3 regions of the Tessaracoccus luoxuelianae genome follow, and region 3 is predicted to be linked to each of the others. Evidence: predicted binding sites of a transcription regulator. Region 3 holds the regulator's gene; each other region holds the start of a gene.

Region 1 (2,252 bases), 1.1 Mb from region 3:
TCACGGTCGTACTCGGAATCCGAGTTCTCGATCTCGCGACGGATCTGCGTGACGCGACCCTCGATCTGCGCGGACTCGCCGGCGCCCTCGATGATCGTGCACTCGTCCTTGGTGACCAGCACGGAACGAGCCGAGCCCAGGAGATCCAGGGTGACGGCGTCCAGGGACAGGCCGACCTCCTCGCTGATGACCTCGGCACCGGTGAGGATGGCGATGTCGGTCAGCATGGCCTTGCGGCGGTCTCCGAAGCCGGGGGCCTTGACCGCGATGGACTTGAAGGTGCCGCGGATCTTGTTGACGATCAGGCCTGCGAGGGCCTCACCCTCGACGTCCTCGGCGATGACCAGCAGGGGCTTGCCGGACTGCATGACCTTCTCCAGGACCGGCAGGAGGTCCTTCAGCGAGGAGATCTTGGAGTTGGCGAGCAGGATGTAGGGATCATCCAGGGTGGCTTCCATGCGCTCGGCGTCGGTGACGAAGTAGGGCGAGATGTAGCCCTTGTCGAAGCGCATGCCCTCGGTGAGCTCAAGGTCCAGGCCGAAGGTGTTGGACTCCTCGACCGTAATCACGCCCTCCTTGCCGACCTTGTCCATCGCCTCGGCGATGATCTCTCCGACGGTGGCGTCGGCGGCGGAGATCGAGGCCGTTGCGGCGATCTGCTCCTTGGTCTCGACGTCGATGGCCATGTTGGCCAGCTCAGCGACGATGGCGGCCACAGCGGTCTCGATGCCCTTCTTCAGGCTCATCGGGTTCGCCCCGGCCGAGACGTTGCGGAGGCCCTCGCGGACCATCGCCTGTGCCACGACGGTGGCGGTGGTAGTGCCGTCGCCGGCGACGTCGTCAGTCTTCTTGGCGACCTCCTTGACCAGCTCGGCGCCGATGCGCTCGTACGGGTCCTCCAGCTCGATCTCCTTGGCGATGGACACGCCATCGTTGGTGATCGTGGGGGCGCCCCACTTCTTCTCCAGGACGACGTTGCGACCCTTGGGGCCGAGCGTCACCTTGACCGCGTCGGCCAGCGTGTTCATGCCACGCTCGAGGGCGCGGCGCGCTTCCTCATTGAACTCAATCAGCTTTGCCATGGTGTTTCGGGAGTCCTCCCGTCAAGTGGGGCCGGAGCCCCGAGTGTGCAGTGTCGGGTGAACCGCGGTGCCCGCGACGGACGGCTAAGCCTCACCACAGTTCGGTAGCACTCAAAGCGTGAGAGTGCTAACCCCATTATTAGCACTCGACACAAGAGAGTGCAAAGAATTTCGTGGTTGCGAGCCGCCCTCCGCGCCGGAGGTGGACGTTAGGCTCGGCCTGTGACGCCCAACTCTCGACGACACCGGCAGCCGACGACGGATCTGCCGCGGCTCCTCCGCAACGCCGCCAACCTGGTCAACCTGTCCACCCCGCTCGGCCTCGTCGTCGCGCTGGCGGGTCGGTCCCGGCTCCGTCTCCGCGACCATCTGATCGTCGCGGACAGGGTGCGGCTGCCGATCACCAACGCCGGAGCCATGACGATCGGCTCGGTGGTGCTGGTGCCCCGTCGGAGCCTGGAGGAGGTGGAGGCCTCCACGCCCACGCTGATGGAGCACGAGGACGGCCACGCCTGGCAGTACGCCTACTGCCTGGGGCTGCCGTTCCTGCCGCTCTACGGGATGGCGGTGGCGTGGTCCATGGTGCGCACGGGAGACCGGGCCAGCGCCAACCACTTCGAGGTGCAGGCGGACCTGCTCAAGGGCGGCTACCGCAGGAATCCGACGATGCCGCTGAAGATGGGGCTGCGGAGGCTGGTCAGCCGTTGAGCCGACGGGCCGAGCGGGCGGCGTGACGCTGGCCGCGCATCCGTCGCAGACGCTTCACCAGGAGCGGCCGGTAGGCAAGCGCCTCGGGGGTGTCGATGAGCATGTTGAGGTGCTGGTAATAGCGGGCCGACGACAGGTTGAAGTGCTCCATGATGGCCTGTTCCTTCGGCACCGCCGAGGTGAACCATCGGTCCTCGAAGTCCAGGATCGCGGCGTCACTGTCCGACAACTCGGCCGGTGCGCTGACGGTGAAGGCTTCAGACATGGCGCCCAGTCTAAACCCGAATCACATCAGTGTCATTAGCCGGCGACCGCTGGGCACCCCGTCGACCCAGCGTGCGCGGTACAGTCGAGGGCACCCTGGCCCCCACACCTCAAGGACTCCATCGCCATGCGCCGACTCACCGGCCACGTCCAGCACTTCGCCTGGGGAAGCCATACCGAGATCCCCGCGATCCTCCG
Region 2 (2,252 bases), 880 kb from region 3:
TGGAGCTGCCGATGTGGGACGGGGACCGGCACTTCCTGCCACTGGTCTTCGACGAGACCGTGCCCCAGTTCCACGGCGTCCTGCCCTACGACGGCGGGCACAGCGTGGGATGGCGGTTCTCGGCAGAATGACCGGGCGGGAGGCCGCCCTCGCGGCCGCGATGCGGGAGCCGGATCCGTCGTCGCTGGGCGCCGCGTCCCGCCTGCGCGCCGGCTTCGGCCCCGACGAGGCCGCGTGGGCGCTGACGCAGGCGGCGCTGCGTCGTCGGGCCCGGGTCAAGTTCGCCCGGGCCGACGAGATGCTGTTCACCCACGCGGGTCTGGAACAGGCCACCCGGGACCCTGTCCGCCGGTGGCGCGCGGCGCGCTTCGCTGCGGCCGGGGTGGCGACGGTGTGGGACCTGGGCTGCGGAATCGGGGCCGACGCGATGGCCCTGGCTGAGGCGGGGCTCGCGGTGCACGCCGTCGACGCCGACCCCGCCACCGCCGAGGTGGCGTCCTGGAACCTCGGCCTCGTGGGAGCCGGCCCGGCCGTGGTGGCGCGAGCCGAGGAGGTCGTGCTGCCCGAGAGCGACGGCGTGTTCCTGGACCCCGCCCGCCGCACCTCGAGGGGCCGCACCTGGAATGTGGCGGACTTCACCCCACCGTGGTCGTTGGTGCTCGATCACCTGGCCTCGCCAAGGTTCGCGGCCGTCAAGCTCGGCCCCGGACTCCCCAAGGAACTCATCCCCGACGGCGTGCGCGCCACATGGGTGAGCGACGGTGGCGACGTGGTGGAGGTGTCGCTGTGGAACCGGCTGCCCGAGGGGCGCTCGGCCGTGCTGCTCAGCGGGGGTGGGGCCCTGGAGCTCGTGGGCAGGGGGGATGAGCCGCCCGTCGCCGCGCCGTTGGGGCGCTACGTCTACGAGCCGGACGGCGCCGCCATCCGGGCGGGCCTGGTGGGGGAGTCTGCCCCGGGGGCCTGGCTGCTGGATCCGCACGTGGCCTACCTCTCCTCCGACGCGCCCATCGACACGCCTTGGGCCACCCGCTTCGAGGTCCTCGAAGTCCTCGACTACTCCGTCAAGGCGCTGCGCGGCTACGTCCGCGACCGGGGCATCGGCACGCTGGAGATCAAGAAGCGAGCCATCGACGTCGACCCGGCAGCGCTCCGCCGCGAGCTCAAGCCGAAGGGGAGCGCGGCCGCCACGATCATCCTCGCCCGCACCGTCGACGGGACGGTTGCCATCATCGCGAGGCGATCCAACCGCAGCGCTTCTGGCACTCGGCTTGATTGAGTGCTAAACCCCGGATAACGTAGGTGCTGGCACTCGGCCCTGTCGGGTGCTAATGGTCGGACGGCACCCGCGACGACGCCCGGCCACTTCACACTGACCTACACGCCGGCCTTCGGGTCGGATATGACAGAAAGGTGTTTGACGTGGCAACCACGATCAAGCCGCTCGAGGACCGGATCCTCATTCAGCCCCTTGAGGCCGTCCAGACCACCGCTTCCGGCCTTGTCATCCCCGACACCGCCAAGGAGAAGCCCCAGGAGGGCAAGGTCATCGCCACCGGCCCCGGCCGCATCGACGACAAGGGCAACCGTGTCCCGCTCGACGTCGCCGAGGGCGACATCGTGATCTTCTCCAAGTACGGAGGCACCGAGGTCAAGTACGACGGCCAGGAGTACCTCCTGCTGAACGCCCGCGACATCCTCGCCGTCGTCAGCAAGTAAGGACCACACATGCCGAAGATTCTCGCTTTCAACGAGGAGGCACGTCGCGCGCTTGAGCGCGGTGTCGACGCCCTCGCCAACACCGTCAAGGTCACGCTCGGCCCCAAGGGCCGCTACGTGGTCCTGGACAAGAAGTGGGGAGCCCCCACCATCACCAACGACGGTGTCACCGTCGCCAAGGAGGTTGAGCTCGACGATCCCTACGAGGATCTCGGCGCTCAGCTCGCCAAGGAGGTGGCCACCAAGACCAACGACGTCGCCGGTGACGGCACCACCACCGCCACAGTGCTGGCCCAGGCCATGGTGCACGCAGGCCTGCGCGCCGTGACCGCCGGGGTCAACCCGATCGGCCTCAAGCGAGGCATCGACAAGGCCGTTGAGGCCGTCGTCGAGCGCCTCCGTGAGAACGCGCGCCCCGTGGACACCACCGCCGACATGGCGTCGGTGGCCACCATCTCCTCCCGTGACGAGCAGATCGGCGATCTGATCGCCGAGGCGTTCGACAAGGTGGGCAAGGACGGCGTCATCACCGTCGA
Region 3 (2,252 bases):
CAGATCACAGGTTGAGGATGGGCAGCTGCCGTTTCGGCTCCACACCCTTGGCCGCCAACTCGGCGTAGGCCTTGGGCAGGGCGAGGGCAAGAGTCTCCGGGCCGAAGGGCCACTCGACGGCGGTGGCCGCCTCCTCCGCCCGCACACCCTGCTGGATGAGCATCTCGCACGAGCTGTAGAGCATCGCGATCTCCGCCCTCTGCACGAACGCGAACTCACGGTCCACCACCGCCCCGTGGCCGGGAACGAACCTGGTGAGGGAGCTGCTGGCGCCGAGTACGCCGTCGAGGACGGTGGGCCAGTTGGCAAGCGAGGTGGACTCGTCGATCTGCGGGTCCGCGCCCTCCTCCAGGAGATCCCCGACGAACACCACGTTCGCCTCCGGGACGAACGCCACGATGTCCGCGCGGGTGTGCGCCTCGCCGAAGTGCAGCAGCTCCACCCGTTGTCCGCCGAGGTGCAGCGCCAGGGCCATCGAGAACCTCCGTGTCACCCCGGGGTCGTCCAGGTCCTCGTGCGCGACCACCTGGACACCCGACATGCCTGGGAGGCCGCCGACGTGATCGTGGTGGCCGTGCGTCAGCGCCACATGCGTCACCGGGACACCCGCCAGCGCGGTGGCCGAGGCCAGCAGCTCGGCGCCCTCGGCGGCTGTGTTACCGGCATCGATGAGGAGTGCCGCGTCATCACCGACGATGAGTCCCACGTTGACCCGGTGCTGATCGAGCGTGGTCACGTACACGCGGGGAGTCACGGGGGTCCAGATCAGCGTCATGGCAGCCAGCATAGATGCAGCTACACTGGCACTCGCCGTCTATGAGTGCCAGCTGGGAGGTGACATGCTCGACGACCGCAAACTGGACGTGTTGAAGGCCATCGTGACCGACTATGTGGCCAGCCGCGAGCCGGTCGGCTCCAAGGCGCTGGTTGAACGCCACAAGCTGGACGTCTCCGCCGCCACGGTCCGCAACGACATGGCCGTGCTGGAGGAGGAGGGCTACATCATGCAGCCCCACACCAGCGCCGGCCGCATCCCCACCGACAAGGGCTATCGGCTCTTCGTGGACAGGCTCGCCCACATCAAGCCGCTGTCGCCCGCTGAGCGCAGCGCCATCACCACCTATCTCAACGGCACCGCCGACGTCGACGATCTGGTCATGCGCACCGTCCGGCTGCTGGCCCAGCTGACCCGCCAGGTGGCCATCGTGCAGTATCCGGTGGCGCAGCGCACCCAGGTGCGCCACGTCGAGCTGCTGCTCCTGACGCCCGAGCGCCTGATGGTCATCGTGGTCCAATCCTCGGGGCGCGTTGATCAGACCATGTTGGAGACTCCGCTCACGGACGAGGGCCGGCTGCAGGCGTTGCGGAACCGGATCGCCGAGGCCATTGTCGGACGGACGCCTGCGGATGCGGCCGGGGCTCTGGCCGCCATGCTGGAGGGAGTCGCACCCGATGACAGGCCGTTCGCGGGCCCGGTGGTCGCCGCGGTCCTGGAGGCCATCGCCGCCGAGCCGGCCGCGCACGTTGTGGTGGCCGGGCTGCCCAACCTCGCCTCAAGCCAGGCGTTCGAGACCAACCTGCGCCCACTGCTGGAGGCGCTGGAGGAGCAGGTGGTGCTCATGCGACTCCTGGGCGAGGCGGCGGGCGACGACGTGACGGTACGCATCGGCGAAGAGAACACCGCCGAGGGATTCCGGGGCAGCAGCCTCATCGCGTCCGGCTACGGTGTGGAGCGCACTGCCAGCCTCGGCGTCGTCGGACCCACCCGCATGGACTACGCGTCCCACATCTCCGCGGTGCGAGCAGTGTCGCGGTACGTGAGCAGATTCCTCAACGAAGGCTAGATCCCCCACCCGAAGGCTGAAGCAAGAAGATATGAGCAAGGACTACTACGACATCCTTGGCGTCGAGCGGGACGCAACCCCCGAGGCCATCAAGAAGGCCTACCGCCGCCGCGCCATGAAGGTGCACCCCGACGTCGCCCAGGAAGAGGGCGCCGCCGAGAAATTCAAGGAACTCAACGAGGCCTACGAGGTCCTGAGCGACCCCAACAAGCGCGCCGTGTTCGACCGGGGCGGCGACCCCATGAGCCAGGGCGCCGGCTTCTCCGGCTTCGGCGGTGGGTTCGCCGGGGGGTTCGACTTCTCCAATCTGGTCGACGCCATGTTCGGCGCGGCAGGAGGGCGTGGCCCCCGATCCCGCGTCCGTCAAGGCCAGGACGCGCTGGTGAGGGTTTCCCTCCAACTGCACGA

Evidence for each region. The regulator HrcA, encoded in region 3, represses chaperone genes, less so after heat shock. The targets are predictions, from matches to a motif close to TTGGCACTCGNNNNNNNCGAGTGCCAA.
Region 1: a site for HrcA is predicted at 1,222-1,248, ahead of groL (chaperonin GroEL). Genes of this name have one in related genera too.
Region 2: a site for HrcA is predicted at 1,303-1,329, ahead of groES (co-chaperone GroES). Genes of this name have one in related genera too.

Annotation. Positions count from the first base shown of each region.
Region 1 covers NZ_CM137013.1:3,048,598-3,050,849, forward strand. Annotated here, with positions in the region: gene groL (chaperonin GroEL) at 1-1,082, opposite strand, end outside; gene ACX1D1_RS14055 (hypothetical protein) at 1,305-1,790, shown strand; gene ACX1D1_RS14060 (DUF3263 domain-containing protein) at 1,780-2,055, opposite strand; gene manA (mannose-6-phosphate isomerase, class I) at 2,182-2,252, shown strand, end outside.
Region 2 covers NZ_CM137013.1:2,812,151-2,814,402, reverse strand. Annotated here, with positions in the region: gene ACX1D1_RS12940 (NUDIX hydrolase) at 1-131, shown strand, start outside; gene ACX1D1_RS12935 (class I SAM-dependent methyltransferase) at 110-1,276, shown strand; gene groES (co-chaperone GroES) at 1,420-1,716, shown strand; gene groL (chaperonin GroEL) at 1,726-2,252, shown strand, end outside.
Region 3 covers NZ_CM137013.1:1,929,114-1,931,365, forward strand. Annotated here, with positions in the region: gene ACX1D1_RS08620 (MBL fold metallo-hydrolase) at 5-775, opposite strand; gene hrcA (heat-inducible transcriptional repressor HrcA) at 840-1,844, shown strand; gene dnaJ (molecular chaperone DnaJ) at 1,876-2,252, shown strand, end outside.